DNA from 2 places in the Paenibacillus sp. HGF5 genome. Region 2 is predicted to be linked to the other one. Evidence: riboswitches for the same ligand, from Rfam matches in the RefSeq annotation. Region 2 holds a riboswitch; the other holds the start of a gene.
The links. A riboswitch is a leader RNA that binds a small molecule or an ion and turns the genes downstream of it on or off. The one in region 2 is predicted to bind S-adenosylmethionine.

Region 1 (8,196 bases), on a different contig from region 2:
TTCCAATCGGATTTGATACGGATGTAAACGGAGCGGCTCTTGGAGAATATACGTGGGGGCGGCCCAGGGACTGGACAGCTGTCTTTATATCACCATCGGAACGGGAGTAGGAGCAGGCGCCGTGGTATCCGGCGAACTGATTCACGGCCTGTCCCATCCGGAGATGGGGCATATTTACGTCCGCCGTCATCCGGAAGACAAATATGAGGGGACCTGTCCTTATCATGCAGACTGTTTGGAGGGGCTTGCTGCGGGACCGTCTCTTGGCAAACGCTGGGGTGTTCCCGGCGTGGAATTGACGCCGGATCATCCGGCTTGGGAGATGGAAGCTTATTATCTCGCTCAAGCGCTGATGAATTATGTCCTCATCTTGTCCCCTCAGCGAATCGTGATGGGTGGAGGCGTGATGAAGCAGGAGCAGCTGTTCCCGCTGATCCGCACGAAGCTTCAAGAGCTGCTGGCAGGATATGTTCAGCATCCAAGCCTTCATGACGGGATCGATCAATTCATCGTTCCGCCGATGCTCGGCGATAATGCGGGTCTCTGCGGCGCATTGGCATTGGCCAAGCTGGCAGTGGATGAAACCAAGAGCATTCAAGCTTAGCCTGATTTCTTATATAGGGAAAGTTTAAAATGGATTGGATTCTATTACAGATTATGGTATTATAGTTTCAACAGTATAATGTATGGAACGAAGGAAGCACCTTTCTTGCCGCTGCGCGGAGGAGAGGTGCTTTTTTGCGTTGTTCCGCCTTTATGCTGATTGCGTAAACGGGAGGTTATCGAGGGATGCAAATTGTGTTCATGAATCGGATGAGCGGAGCGGATGAGTCAGGTCATCTCCGTTCGGCTCAAGTATGGATCGGCGAGGAAGAAGGAGGATGGAGGCTCGGCTGGCGGAATATGGAACCGGACGGTGAAGTTTCCGATGACGAGTGGTATGAAGGCAACTCATGGAATGAGCTGCTGTGCGTGTATCGGCATCAGCTTGCGAAGAAGCTCGGAGAGGGCTTCCGCCCGCTAATCGAAGGGGTATTCCATGAACCGGGAGAGACCGGGAGCAAGAATCTCGGCACTCAGAAGCTGCAATGTTACAGCGAGCTGTATGGATCGGAGGAGCTGTACACGGAGCTGTGCGCCTGGCGCAGGAGAAAGGCCGCATCCGGAAGAAAAGCGCCCTATTTCATTGCCAGCAACCGGGTGCTGCGCATGATCAGCGCCTTTGTTCCCCAGAGTGAGGAAGAGCTGCTGCAGCTTCCGGGAATCGGGGTTAGCAAGGCTTCGGAGCACGGGGTGGAATGGCTGGAGATTACGACGAAAACCGAGCGAACCACAACGTTTCCACTGGATTGGGTGTATACGCAGCTGCCGGAAGAGGAATTCTTGTCCTGGCTGTATAAACAGAAGGAACAGAGATATCAGCAGGAGCTTGAACGCTTCCGAACCCGCCGTGCGATGCTGATTGGCATAGCCGAGGGCGCTTCGCTGTCCGAGCTTGAAGCGCGTACCTCGCTGTCGCGTCGGGATTTGGTCGAGGAATTGGAAGGGCTTGAGAAGGAAGGCTATGATACGGAGCAGCTGCTCCAGGTCGAATTGAACATGATGACGGCTGCGGAGCAGGAAAACGTATGGAAGGCGTTTGAAGAGTTGGGCGATACGTTTCTTAAACCTGTGTTACAGCGGGTATACGGACAGGGACAAGCCGAGAACGCAGAAGCAGAAGAGCTGGGGGGGACGGAAAGGCTGTATGAACGGCTTCGTCTCATACGGATCCGCTTTCGGCGGGATCAGCCCGGCAAAGCGAATGCCGGTTAATCTGCCTTAAACGAAGTCAGGACGGATTCTCCCCGTTGCAAGGAGATCCGTCCTGATGCTAATTCGCCGTGCTTGTAGATTAGGTTTTAGTTGCGGCGGTTCGTATGAACCGCTGTGTTCCGGCCAGTACTCTCCTCGTTTGACCAGGGTGTCTCATATCCAATCCTTTTTACGGAACAGATAAAACATGAGCGCGCCGGCAAAAACCATGATGCCGATAACCACATAATAGGAATATCTCCAATGAAGTTCCGGCATATACTCAAAGTTCATGCCGTAGATGCCCGTAATCAGCGTCAATGGAATAAAGATCGTTGTAATAGCGGTAAACACGCGCATGATTTCATTGGCCCGATTGGCGATACTGGATTGGTAGGCTTCCCGAAGGTTCCCCATGAGATCCCGATAGGTCTCGAACGTTTCGGAAATTTTAACGGCATTTTCATAGATATCGCTGAAGTATTTCTGCAGCTGGTCATCGATCAGCCGAAGATCTTTTTTGTTGAGCGTATTGATAACTTCCTTCTGAGGGCCAAGCACCTTTTTCAACCAAAGAATCTCACTTCGCAGACCGATGATCTCGCTGAGGTGGGATTTTTTGGTATGCATCAGAATGTCTTCCTCCAGCTTTTCAATTCTCGCTTCTATTCGGTCCCCTACGGAGAAGTAGTTGTCCGTGACGAGGTCGATCAAGAGATAGAGGAAGCGGTCAGGCGTGCTGACTTCATCCTCCCAGAGAAGCGGTTTGACGGTGCGAAGCTCATGGATCTTTTGCTTGGTCACCGTAATAATAAAATGCCTGCCCAGGAAAACATTCAATGCCCGAAGGAAAATCTCTTCGTCGTCAAACCGGATGCTGTTCACGACGATAAAATAGTGGTTCTCGTATATTTCAATTTTGGGACGCTGCTCCTCTTCGCTGAGGCAATCCTCAACGGCAAGATCATGCAGGGAGAAGAGGGGCTGCAGTTCGGCTAAATCATCCACGTCCGCATCCAGCCAGTAGAAGCCGCTGGCCGGAGCTGTCAGCGTCATTTCGATGTCATCAACAGGGGTAAAAACGCCCGAATCGACCAACCGGATTTTCATCTGATATCACTCCTTTGTCTAATCCAAGCTGCTTAAGTCAAGCAGTTAAGGCACAGGATATCAGCCCACCGGTGTACGGGCATAAATCGAGGAAGGTTAGAATACGATAAAAAGCGCATGAAAAATAACGCTGCCCTCTGCCGGTAAGCTGATCTTGATCCTATGCGGTTGTGCGTCTTGTGCATCCAGTTTCTGGCTCGGGTCACCGTCCATCTTCCATGTCACCTCTTTCATACTCGGTTTTAAACAGCACTTGTCTAGTATAACGCCGGGTGTAGGACCTTTCAAGTGAAATCCGGAGCTGTCCAAGGGCCATGATATAGGGTATGGAAACCTTTGGTGAAGTGTGACAAACTCATGAAAAGGTTCTTGACGAAAAATTGAGGATGATTTAAAGTAGGTATCAATTACGAAACAATTCCAAACAACTGAATAAAGCGAAATCTTATCAAGAGCAGGTGGAGGGACTAGCCCTATGAAACCCGGCAACCGGCGGCAACATCGCACGGTGCTAATTCTTGCAGGAGATACGACGATTGTATAAGCCGTCGTATAGCCTGACAGATGAGAGAGGCGCATTGTGATACGTATATGATGACCTTTCTCTACTTCGAGAAAGGTCTTCTTGCGTTTATACAGTCTAACGCTCTTTCTCACAGCTTTATGGATGTATCATTTCATATTTCGAAGGAGTGAGCCTCAGATGCCAATTAAAATTCCGGATGCCCTGCCGGCAAAGGAAGTTCTGGCTGGAGAAAACATTTTTGTCATGGATGAGAGTCATGCGTTTCATCAGGATATCCGCCCGCTGCGGATTGCGATCCTCAATTTGATGCCAACCAAGGAAACGACGGAGACCCAGCTGCTGCGATTGATCGGCAACTCCCCGCTCCAGGTGGATGTCGTCCTTCTTCACCCGAGCTCACACGTATCGAAGAATACGTCGGCCGAGCATTTAAAATCATTTTACAAAACCTTTGAAGAAGTGAAGAACCGTCGTTTTGACGGCATGATCATTACTGGAGCTCCAGTCGAGCAGCTGGAGTTCGAAGAAGTGAATTATTGGGATGAGCTTACTGAAATTTTTGAATGGACCAAGACGCATGTGACCTCTACGCTCCATATCTGCTGGGCATCGCAAGCCGGGCTTTATTATCATTACGGCGTGCCGAAATACAGCCTCGAGGAAAAATGCTTTGGCGTATTTCCGCATACGATCAATGAAGCGTGTACCAAGCTGCTCCGCGGATTTGACGAAATGTTCTTTGTTCCGCATTCCCGTCATACGGAAGTTCGGCGCGAAGACATTGCAGGCGTGGATGATTTGGTCATCCTGTCCGAGTCCGAGGAAGCAGGGATTTATTTGGTATCCAGCCGGGACGGCAAGCAGATTTTTGCCACAGGGCATTCCGAGTATGATGCGGACTCCCTGAAATGGGAGTATGACCGGGACGTTGCCAAAGGCATGGACATTGCGCTGCCGCGCAACTATTATCCGAACGACGATCCAACAAGAACGCCTCCGTCCATATGGCGCGCGCATGCAAACTTATTATTCACTAATTGGCTCAATTACTATGTATATCAGGAAACGCCATATGATATCGGTCCGCAAATTTAACCGCGTACGGGAGGAGAGTTTGTGATGGAGAAGAAACCTTTGAATATAGAGAGCCGGCTGGCACAGATCGGATCGGTGCAGGAACCGGTAACGGGAGCAGTTAATTTTCCGATTTATCAGGCTACGGCATACCGCCACCCTAAATTAGGCCAGAGCACGGGGTTTGATTATGCCCGCACCAAGAATCCGACCCGTTCGGTACTCGAGGATGCCTGCGCCGAGCTGGAATCCGGTGACGCCGGCTTTGCCTGCAGCTCGGGCATGGCGGCCCTACAGACGATTTTTGCGCTGTTCGGTCAAGGCGATCACCTGATTGTATCGCTCGATCTGTACGGAGGGACGTACCGGCTGCTGGAGCGGATCATGTCCAAGTTCGGGGTAACGGCGACCTACGTGGATACAAACGACTTGGATGCGCTGGAAGGATCCAGACAACCGAACACGAAGGCCGTATTTATCGAAACGCCGACGAATCCGCTCATGATGATTACGGATATCGAAGCCGTCTGTACATGGGCAAGACGCCATCAATTGATCAGCATCGTGGATAATACGCTGCTAACCCCGTATTTCCAGAGACCCATCGAGCTTGGGGCGGATATCGTCATACATAGCGCCACCAAGTATCTGGGAGGGCATAACGATGTGCTGGCAGGCATCATCGTGACGAAGGGCAAGGAATTATCCGAGGAGATGGCCTTCCTTCATAACTCCATCGGGGCGGTGCTGAGTCCTTCCGATTCCTATCAGTTAATGAGGGGTATGAAGACGCTTGCGCTTCGCATGGACCGGCACGAATCGAATGCAACCGCGGTGGCAAGCTTTTTGACAACCCACCCGGCGATCGGCAAGGTGTATTACCCTGCTCTGCCGGATCATCCGGGGCATGAGATCCAGAATCGCCAATCCAGCGGCAACACGGGCATCTTCTCCTTCAAGGTGAAGGACGCCCGCTATGTCGAGCCCGTGCTGCGCCACATCAAACTGATTGCATTTGCAGAAAGCCTCGGAGGCGTCGAGTCCCTAATGACATACCCGGCGGTCCAGACCCATGCGGACATCCCGCTTGAGATTCGGGAAGCGATCGGCGTGGACGACCGCTTACTCCGGTTTTCGGTCGGCATCGAGCATGCGGATGACCTGATCGCGGATTTGGATGCTGCGCTGGGCGCGGCTATGGCAGAAGTGGAAGGGAGCACGGGAGCATGAGCATCGATAAAGGTCCATCCGGCTTGGAAACGCAAGCTAAGCAGGTATCAGCAAAACGCGGACACGATGAAGAACTCCGTTTCGAGACGAAACTATTGCATTTCGGCGGGGAAATCGACCGCGCAACCGGCGCTTCAAGCGTTCCGATCTATCAAGCCTCGACGTTTCATCATGAAGACGTCTTTAACCCGCCGCTGCACGATTACAGCCGATCCGGCAATCCGACGCGGCAGGCGCTGGAAGATTATATCGCCCTCTTGGAAGGAGGCGTTCGCGGCTTCGCTTATGCTTCCGGCATGGCGGCGATCTCCAGTTCGTTCATGCTGCTGTCCGCGGGCGATCACATGATCGTGACGGAGGATGTATACGGCGGAACCTACCGCCTGCTGACCAGCATACTGAGCCGTATGGGCATCGAGAGCACCTTCGTCGACATGACCGATCTGGATCAGGTGAAGGCGGCCCTCAAACCGAATACAAAAGCGGTTTATATGGAAACCCCTTCGAACCCGACCTTGAAAATTACCGACATCGGCGCCGTCACGGATTGGGCGAAGGAGCAAGGCCTGCTTACCCTGCTGGACAATACGTTCATGACGCCGTTCTATCAGCGCCCGATCGAGTTCGGCGTGGATATCGTCATCCACAGCGCAACCAAATTCCTTGGGGGACACAGCGATGTGCTGGCAGGTCTCGCCGTAGCCAGAACCCAGGAGCTGGGAGACCAGTTGAAACAGCTGCAAAATGGTTTGGGCACGGTGCTTGGGGTCCAGGATTCCTGGCTCCTTATGCGGGGCATGAAGACGCTCAGCACTCGGATGGCCCACTCCGAGCAGAGCGCGGCCAAGCTGGCGGCCTGGCTGCAAGGGAGAAGCGACATTGAGCAAGTGTATTATCCCGGCCTCTTGAATCATCCGGGACGGGAAGTCCATGAGAAGCAGTCGAGCGGTTACGGCGCGGTCATCTCCTTTGACGTCGGCTCAGGCGAGCGTGCGAAGCAGGTGCTGAACCGCGTGAAGCTGCCGCTGGTAGCCGTCAGCCTGGGAGCAGTGGAGAGCATCCTGTCGTATCCGGCGATGATGTCCCATGCGGCCATGGGCGAGAAGGTTCGGCATGAGCGCGGCATTACCGACGGTTTGCTCCGCTTCTCGGTCGGACTGGAGGATGTGGATGACCTGATTGCCGATTTGGACCAGGCCTTTTCTACCAGCAACTAAAGATTTTTAAGAAGCAATGAACCTCATCTGAAGATTTGCCAAATCATAGAATTCGGCATCCTGTCACGGACGGGATGTCGTTTTTAATGGCGGAATGTGGTAGGATGGGATAGACGAAGTTTTACTGGTGATTTGTATTTTGTGTTAAGTAGGGAGGCTGCAAGAATGAGTGCGGTAAACCGTATATTGGATAAAGCTTTACGCGGTGAGCGTTTAAATTTGGAAGATACCGTGACCCTTTTTGAGAGTGATGAGATCGAGAAGATTGGCCATGCGGCGGATGTGATGACCAAGCGCCTGCATCCGGATCCCATCACGACGTTTGTTATCGGCCGGAATATCAACTATACCAACATATGTGACGTATTCTGCCGTTTCTGTGCTTTTTATCGCAGACCCGGCTCTTCCGAGGGCTATGTTCTGTCGGATGAGACGATTTTCCAGAAGATTCAGGAAACCGAGGACGTGAACGGCACTGAAATTTTGATGCAGGGCGGAGTCAATCCGGATTTGCCTTTCAATTATTATACGGATCTGCTTCGCAACATTAAGAAGCGGTTCCCTAGCATTACGATGCATTCCTTCTCCCCGGCGGAAATCATGAAGATGGTGGAGATCTCCGGGCTCACACTCGAAGAGGTGATGCGCGAGCTTCACAGCGCGGGTCTGGATTCGCTGCCGGGCGGCGGCGCGGAGATTCTGGATGATCGCATCCGCAAAAAAGTCAGCCGTTTGAAAGGTACATGGCGCCAATGGATGGATGTCATGCAAACGGCCCATAAGGTCGGAATGAACACGACGGCTACCATGGTCATCGGTCTTGGCGAAACGATGGAAGAACGGGCGCTGCACATGCTTCGCGTACGTGACGCACAGGATGAATGCATCCAGAACGGGTATGACTCCAAAGGCTTCCTGGCCTTCATTCCGTTTACCTTCCAGCCGGACAACACGAACCTCAAGCGCGAGCGCGAAACGCCGGAAGCGTACCTGAAGACGGTAGCCATCGGCCGGCTTGCGATCGACAACGTGCCGAACCTGCAATCGTCCTGGGTAACGATGGGGCCTGAGATCGGCAAGCTGTCGCTCAGCTACGGCTGCAACGACTTCGGCAGCACGATGATGGAGGAGAACGTGGTGTCTTCCGCAGGCGCCGTGTACAAGGTCAACATTGAGTCGATTATCCAATTAATCCGCGAGACCGGCAACATTCCGGCTCAGCGCAACACCCGGTATGATATTCTT
Region 2 (8,196 bases):
CCGGATGGACAGGTCGTCAAACTTGGGGATGGTGAGTCCGGCCAGCGGCCGGGTAGGGGAAACGGGATAATCGGCAGAGTCTGTGCTTGTCTGATGGCTTTGACCCAGCGGGAACACAATTTGATTCAACCGGGTTAGCTCATGCATCCGGAAGAGAGGATTCTGAAGAATATGCTGACGGTAAAAAGGATGTCTTGCCACGCGCCCCTCAATATAGTTCTGTTCATTAATGATGAGGGCGACCGTAAGCAGCGAACTGCCTTGGTCGTGCCAGAACCGTTCCCAGAACGGTGTCATGAACGATGAAACATGGAAGCGGGGGAGCAAATGGAATAAGGGCTTTCCTATTTTTCGACTGTGCATATAGAGAAGCAGCTGCGGATAGGCATCCTGAAAAATCAGCGCATTGCAGCGCTCCAAGAAACTGTACAGATGGTTTTGGAATGGGGGAGCCATAAGATCCGACATCAGCCCGCCCTTCAGATCGCTCATATTCCATCCGGCATTGCGTGATACCATATGGGCAAGCAGGGCCCAATGCAGCTCTGGATGCGACTCGTAACAGTCCAAATAGGCCTCGGTTCGAGTCACGTTGCTTCGGTTGGCGCCGGTAGTTGCCTCCTGAATGCGATGGATCAGCTCCTGCTCCTCATGCGTTGGCTGCAGGTTCGGTTCATGGCCGCGAATTTCGCTGTGACCTTCTTGCAGAGGGAGGAACGAAGAAATGTCCTGCGGCAGATAGGGATGGGAGGAGAGAATGCTCTTGAGCTGCCTGCGAATGGCCCTAACGGCTGTAGGATCCCACTGCAATTCATGCCTGTTTGTCCGAAGCTTTAAGGAATTTCGCCAAGCTGCCATCATACCCGACCACGATTCCGCCAGGGCTTGCGAAATGGCGGCTGTCCATGCCCCGTAATTCCTGCCCCGATTTGGTTTGTCCTTGGCTCCGTGCGAGTGCATGCCGGTTGTCACCTGCACTTTCTGATGATAATTCCAGACCGTGAACCTCATACAGTCAGTATGCTCTAAAATTTGACTTCCACTCAACAATTTGATTCACTAGGGGGGAAGGAATTCGACGTAAAGGGGGAGATAATCAATGGAAAAAATCACTTCAGAAGCAGAATTTCAGGTTGCAATCCAGTCTCCACGACTGACAGTTGCCGTATTTAAAGCGGACTGGTGCGGCGATTGCAAGTTTATCGATCCATTCATGCCGGAGGTTGAGACGAAGTTCTCCAACCAATTGACTCTGGTGGAAGTTGACGTCGATGCTGTCGGTGACGTGAGTCAGCAGCAAAATATTCTGGGCATCCCTAGCTTTGTTGCATACTCTGACGGTCGCGAGCTGGTTCGCTACGTTAACAAACTCCGCAAATCGCGCGAGGAGATTGAAGATTTCCTGCAGCGTGCCGTAGACGTATACGGTACGATTCACAAGTGAGCAGTGACGATAGCACCGCCGCCTTTGAGCTATAACGGGCGGCGGTGTTGTTTTTACATTGGATATTATGAGGGGAATTGCGAAGTCAAGTACCTTGAGCATGAAGGTTTTGTTCATTTTTGAACATTTTGTCACAATCGCTCAAGTGACCGGGGCTGCAGAATCAGGTATAATGAAATGTGGACTGTATATGATGCGATCCTGTATAGGTTTTGAATAGTGAATGATTATGAGCAGCAGGTGAGATAAGTGAACGATAAACAATTAAAGTGGCTGAGTTACATAACATGCTTAATTATGTTCTGCGCGACTTTCGGGGGCATGGTTGTGACAAAGACGGGGTCGGGGCTTGGCTGCGGCCAAGAGTGGCCGCTGTGCAACGGTAAATTTGTTCCCGCTTACACGGTGTCCTCGATGATCGAATATTCCCACCGGGCCGTAAGCGGAATGGCCGGCTTGGCCGCCTTGGCCTCGCTGATTGCGTTCTGGAAGTACAAGCGGGACCGCCGGGATTTGATGGCTTACGTCATCGGAACCTCGATATTCGTCGTGGTACAAGCAATCATGGGTGCCCTCGCGGTGGTTAAACCTCAATCGGCGGCGATCATGGCGCTGCATTTTGGCTTCTCGCTGATTGCTTTTGCCAGCTCGGTCATGCTGGCTTTGGGCATGCGCCGAATCGAACAAGCGAAGGGGCCCGCTGACCTGGAGCGTTTGCCGCGGGTGGGCAAGGGCTTCCGCAATTTGGTCTGGGGCACGACTTTGTACAGCTACATCGTGGTGTATATCGGTGCATTCGTCAGCCATACGGATTCCCGGGAAGGCTGCTCCGGCTGGCCGTTGTGTAACGGAGAAGTGATACCGGAGCTGAGCGGAGGGGTCGGCATCGCCTTTATGCACCGCGTGGCCGCGCTTCTGCTGCTGATCGTGGTGGCGGTGATGGGGCATTTTGCATATTGGCGCAATCGCGATAACCGGGAGATCCAGATGCTGGGCATTTCGGCAACCGTGCTGTGCCTGCTGCAGGTGTTCAGCGGCGCCCTCATTATGGCTACGATGCATAACGAGGAAGTTTACGTATTCTCCGCACTGGGTCATACGCTGCTGATCTCGGCGCTGTTCGGCGTACTGTGTTATTTAAGCGTCCGGGTATGGCAGCTCAGCAAGCCGCTCGAAGCTGAAATACGGAAGGGCCACGACGTGCCCCGCGAAAAGATCGTATAAGGAAGAACGCCAATTAATCCGCAAAGATATTTAATATTCTATGGCATTCTTGCATGCAAAGTCCCCGGACCGGAGTTCGAGGGCTTTGTTGTATAGAAAGGTGCTGCCGGCAGCCGTATCGAAAAGGTTTGATAAGGCAACGAATTTGTTTATATTTAATAACACCGGAGAATCACAAGTCGCTCCATGCTATGGAGTTGTCTTCCCGTTTCGGGGGCATCCTAACAGGACGAGCCCAGATTGGCGCAGCAGATGATGACAGTCAAGGGGATGCCGAAGGGCCTGATGGCGATCCGGATGAGTTGCCCCCGCGCGAGGATATCGCCGTGAAGACGGCCGCTGAGCGCTGGAATGACTATATTGGCATTGGCACTATCGAGATCAAGAACCAAGATTAATCTGATGACGCGAGGGGGTACCGCCATGCTTCGAATGTTACTTGGGGAACAGCCCCGGCAGAACAACGGCCTGCTTGAGGAAGCCATCGAATCGATGGTTAAGACAACCCGGCTGCTGCAGAAGGAAATGGATAAAAATCAAGATCCGACGCATGATTTTCGCAAGCTGGAGATTTGGACCCGGGGACTGATCGTCTCCCTGGATGAGCTGGAGCAGAGCTGGAATGCGGCCAAGCATTTCAGTCAATCGGTCAAATCGGGTTACATCGATGATATGTCGATTCAGGAGCAAGGGGAATATCAACGATATGTGTATTTTTACAAAAACGGCTTCATCCGCGTATTCTCGATCCTTGACAAGCTGGGCACGGTGCTGAACGATTTGTTTGATCTGCATACCTCCAAGGTAAAGGCGCATTTTTCTTATTTTACGGTCCTGCGGCAGTTCAAATATCTTAAGGCCCACGGTGAGCTGGCTGAAGAGCTGGAAGCGATCAAGGATCGCTACAAAGCACCGCTGAACGCGCTCCGCAAAAGGCGCAATGCTGAAATTCACTACATGAACTCCGAGATGCAGGATGATTTGTGGCAGCGCCATCAAGGACTGTCCGACAAAATCGAGCTGGAGGATATCGACAAGCACCTGGACGATCTCCAACAGGGCATCGATATGGTATGCCGCAGCCTGGCCGCCTCGTATAAATATACGAACAAGCTGTGGACTGAAAATGGTGTGCGGGCTTAGGCACAAAATCGCCATGAAATTCCTTTTGACAAAAGCCTGAAAAGAATCTATACTAACTATTGCATTCATTACATGTTATCAAATCAGATCAATTTAATCGGAAAAATTTCATATCGATGTTTTCTTATCGAGAGAGGCGGAGGGACAGGCCCGATGAAGCCCGGCAACCGACTTCTTGCGTACCATTGCTTAATGCGATGACGCTTGAAGTGACATGGTGCTAATTCCTTCAAAGCTATGGGATACCTTCAGCTTTGACAGATGAGAAAAGGCGTTGACTTTTACGTAAAGAGGGCCCTTTTTGATTCTACAAAAAGAGGCTCTTTTCTTTTGGGTAAATAGATATGAAGCTAAGGAAAAAGGAGGATTATCGGATTGATTGAGCTCAAGCAATTGACGAAGCAGTACGGAAAAGCCGGGTCATTAACAACTGCGTTGTCCGAATTGGATTTGTCGATTGAAAAAGGAGAAATTTTCGGAGTGATCGGACACTCCGGTGCAGGGAAAAGTACATTGATCCGCTGCATCAATTTACTGGAGCGTCCCACCTCGGGCGAGGTGTGGGTGAACGGCAAAAATTTGACGTCGCTCGGCAAGAAGCAGCTTCAGGCGGAGCGCCGTAAAATCGGTATGATTTTTCAGCACTTTAACCTGCTGTCTTCCGCGACGGTGTACGATAACATTGCGTTTCCGCTGCGTCTGATCAAGACGCCGAAGGTCGAACTGGAGCGTAAAGTATCCGAGCTGCTGGCTTTGGTCGGCTTGGAGGCGCATCGCGACAAATACCCGTCCCAGCTGTCAGGGGGCCAGAAGCAGCGGGTGGGCATCGCCAGAGCGCTCGCGAGCGATCCGGAAGTGCTGCTGTGCGACGAGGCCACTTCGGCCCTTGACCCGCAAACGACGGATTCGATTCTGCGCCTGCTGCTGGACATTAACAAAAAGTTTCATCTGACGATCGTGCTGATTACCCATGAGATGCATGTCATTCAGAGCATATGCGACCGGGTCGCCGTTATTCATCAGGGCGGCATCGTAGAGCAAGGACCGGTAACGCAAGTGTTCCTGAAGCCGAAGCATGAAGTGACGCAGGAATTCATCCGCCAGGAGATGGACAGCGGCGAAGCGCTGCGGCTGGCTATGCAGGGTCAGGTAAACGGCCCCTCAAGAGCGGTTCAAATCACGTTCCTGGGATCGAAAACGTACGAATCGATCCTGTCGCATACCGTTCATGAGACGGGCGTGAATTTTGCGATTCTGCAGGGTACGATCTCTACGATCAAAGATACGCCTTACGGCCAGCTCATCGTCCGTTTCGAAGGGGAAGAGCGCTCGATTGAAGATACGATCCGGAAGCTGCTTGAACAAGGACTAGACGTGGAGGTGATTCATTGATGTTCGGACTTGATTTTACCCAGATCGACTGGAAAGAGATATGGACGGCAACATTGGATACCCTGCGGATGCTGGGAGCTTCGGCCTTGTTCAGCTTCATCATCGGACTGCCTGTCGGCGTGCTGCTCTACATGGCCGCAAGGTCCACGTCCGGGTTGGTACGCTTCGGCTACACGATTCTGTCGTTCATTGTAAACATTCTGCGCTCGGTTCCGTTCATCATCCTGATCGTGGCGATGATCCCGATTACGAAGTCGATCGTAGGCGTTTCGTACGGCGTGCTGGGCACCATTCCGCCGCTGGTGATCGGCGCTGCTCCATTCTTTGCAAGGCTCGTGGAAACGGCTTTGAATGAAGTGGATAAAGGCGTGATTGAGGCGGCTCATGCCATGGGCTCTTCGACAAGCCAAATCGTATGGAGGGTGCTCCTTCCGGAGGCGCGTCCGGGCCTGCTTGCCGGGATGACCATCACGATTGTAACCCTGGTATCTTACACCGCGATGTCCGGTCAAGTCGGGGGCGGCGGTTTAGGGGATTTGGCCATCAAGTATGGCTATTACCGTTATGAGACCGAGATCATGATTCTGGCTGTCGTGCTGATGATTGTCCTGGTCCAGCTGCTGCAGATGGCAGGAGATCGTCTGGTGCGGCATTTTACAAGAAAATAACGGATTGATGAGGCTTCAAGAAAGACAATATATAGATAATATATTTTTCGGAGGGAGAGTTTTAGAATGAAAAAATGGACATTGGCATTGATCAGCTTGACCTTGGTTACGGTGCTGGCTGCATGCGGCAGCAAGCCTGCGGATAACGCATCCGAGCCAGGGGGAACAACGGGAGGCGGCGGTCAAGAGACCGTAACCTTGAAAGTAGGGGCTTCGCCATCACCGCATGCCAAGATTCTCGAGCATATCAAACCTGCGCTTGAAAAAGAGGGCGTAAACCTGGAAATCGTAGAATTCACGGATTATGTGCTGCCGAATACGCAAGTGGATTCCAAAGAAATCGACGCGAATTTCTTCCAGCACAAGCCTTACCTGGATAACGAAATCAAAGAGCGCAAGCTGAACCTGGAGTCCGTGATCGCCGTGCACGTGGAGCCGCTGGGTGCGTACTCCAAAACCATTACATCTGTGGATGACCTGAAGGATGGAGCGGTTGTAGCCATTCCAAATGATCCTTCTAATGCTGGCCGTGCATTGACGCTGCTGTCCAAGAACGGCGTGATTAAGCTGAACGACGAAAGCAAGCTGGAAGCAACCGCCAAGGATATCGTGGAAAATCCGAAGAACCTGGAGTTCAAGGAAGTTGAAGCCGCCATGCTGCCGCGTATGCTGGATGAGCTGGATCTGGCTGTCATCAACACGAACTACGCGCTGGAAGCGGGACTGGACCCAACGAAGGATGCGCTCTTCATCGAAGACAAGGACAATCCTTATGCCAACCTGCTGGTAGCCCGTCCGGACAACAAGGACTCCGACGCCATCCAAAAACTGGCGAAGGCGCTGACTTCCGAGGACGTGAAAACTTTTATTGAAGAAGAGTATAAAGGTGCCGTCATCCCGGCATTCTAATTCGAGCAGTAAAGCTCGATATGTAGTATATGAATTCATCGTATATGTGAAGAAAGGGCATTATCCAAGAGACCCATCGGTCTTTGCGGATAGGCCCTTTTTTCTTTCTTTTTCTGTCGAATGGCCATTCCTGGTCGGAAGCAAGTTGTTCGGCCTTATCAAATCTTTTATACTGAAGGAAGGATATCCATCTGAGGAGGGAAAGCCTTGAAGGGAAAAGTGGCGCTGATTACAGGCAGTGCGACAGGTTTGGGAAAAATGACGGCAATGTCGTTAGCCCGGCAGGGATGTCATATAGCCATAAATTATGTGAACAGCAAGGATGAAGCGGAGGCGCTTTCCCGTGAAATCGAGGGGTTTGGCGTGAAATCCATCGCAATTAAAGCCGATATCGCCAGCGAGCCTGAGCTGTATTCATTGGTGGATCAGACGGAGGAGCGGCTGGGCAGCGTCGATATCCTGGTTAACAATGCTGGACCGTTCATCCGGGAACGCCGTCTGTTCTCGGAGTACAGCCGCGACGAAATCGTACATATGGTAAATGGCAATTTAACCGGCGTCATGCTGCTGGACCATCGCGTTCTGCCTGCCATGCGGGAGAAAAAATGGGGACGCATCATCCACTTTGGTTTCGGGCATGCCGGTGAAGCCCGCGCATGGCCTCAACGCTCCGCCTACGCGGCTGCGAAGGTGGGCCTGGTCTCCTTTACGAAGACGCTGGCCGTGGAAGAGGGGCCGTATGGGATCACCGTGAATATGATCTGTCCGGGGGATATCCGCGGTGCGAACAAAGAGAAAACCATCGATGAAGTATCCGGCATTCAGGACGGGTTGACTCCTCGCGGACGATCGGGCAGCGGTGAGGACGTCGCCAGGGTGATCGAATATTTATGCCTGGATAAATCGGATTTCATAACCGGCAATATTATGGATATATCCGGCGGGCTGGACCCGATTCGCCCGTTAATCAAGCCGGAATAAAACAACCCCACAAAGTGGAGTCTGTGCTTCGAAACTTATTCCAAATACTTTGCGGGGACCCATAACATATAATGCGATTCAAGAATTGCTAACGCTTCGGTGAAAACTTATACCTTCTCTCAAAAAAAAGAGTCTTGGTCCCGCGAGGGAAACCAAGACTCTTTATAGTTAAAGAAGATTTAGAATACTTGAACTACTTCTTGGATGCCTTCTACTTCTTCAACCAGGGCGCGCTCGATCCCTGCTTTCAGAGTAATGGTGGAGCTTGGGCAGCTACCGCATGCACCCATCAATTTCAGCTTAACGATGCCGTCTTCAACGTCAACCAGTTCCACGTCACCGCCGTCGCGCTGCAGGAACGGACGAAGTTTATCAAGCACTTCAGCCACTTCATCATATACAGTGGTTTGCGTGTTTTCACTCATCTTGTTCAAC

Region 1: linked by a shared signal. The riboswitch ahead of metA (homoserine O-acetyltransferase MetA) and the one ahead of HMPREF9412_RS17095 (methionine ABC transporter ATP-binding protein) in region 2 are both predicted to bind S-adenosylmethionine.

What each region holds. Positions count from the first base shown of each region.
Region 1 is NZ_AEXS01000148.1:17,205-25,400, reverse strand. Features, by position in the region: partial or broken gene HMPREF9412_RS23630 (ROK family protein) at 1-508, shown strand, start outside; gene HMPREF9412_RS23625 (HRDC domain-containing protein) at 790-1,815, shown strand; gene corA (magnesium/cobalt transporter CorA) at 1,969-2,904, opposite strand; SAM riboswitch class I at 3,347-3,475, shown strand; gene metA (homoserine O-acetyltransferase MetA) at 3,608-4,525, shown strand; gene HMPREF9412_RS23610 (PLP-dependent transferase) at 4,550-5,734, shown strand; gene HMPREF9412_RS23605 (aminotransferase class I/II-fold pyridoxal phosphate-dependent enzyme) at 5,731-6,951, shown strand; gene mqnC (cyclic dehypoxanthinyl futalosine synthase) at 7,117-8,196, shown strand, end outside.
Region 2 is NZ_AEXS01000107.1:49,657-57,852, reverse strand. Features, by position in the region: gene HMPREF9412_RS17120 (DUF2515 family protein) at 1-1,011, opposite strand, end outside; gene HMPREF9412_RS17115 (thioredoxin family protein) at 1,100-1,444, shown strand; gene HMPREF9412_RS17110 (COX15/CtaA family protein) at 1,694-2,668, shown strand; gene HMPREF9412_RS17105 (hypothetical protein) at 2,860-3,066, shown strand; gene HMPREF9412_RS17100 (Cthe_2314 family HEPN domain-containing protein) at 3,092-3,811, shown strand; SAM riboswitch class I at 3,933-4,079, shown strand; gene HMPREF9412_RS17095 (methionine ABC transporter ATP-binding protein) at 4,187-5,203, shown strand; gene HMPREF9412_RS17090 (methionine ABC transporter permease) at 5,203-5,871, shown strand; gene HMPREF9412_RS17085 (MetQ/NlpA family ABC transporter substrate-binding protein) at 5,938-6,780, shown strand; gene HMPREF9412_RS17080 (SDR family oxidoreductase) at 6,988-7,761, shown strand; gene HMPREF9412_RS17075 (NifU family protein) at 7,941-8,186, opposite strand.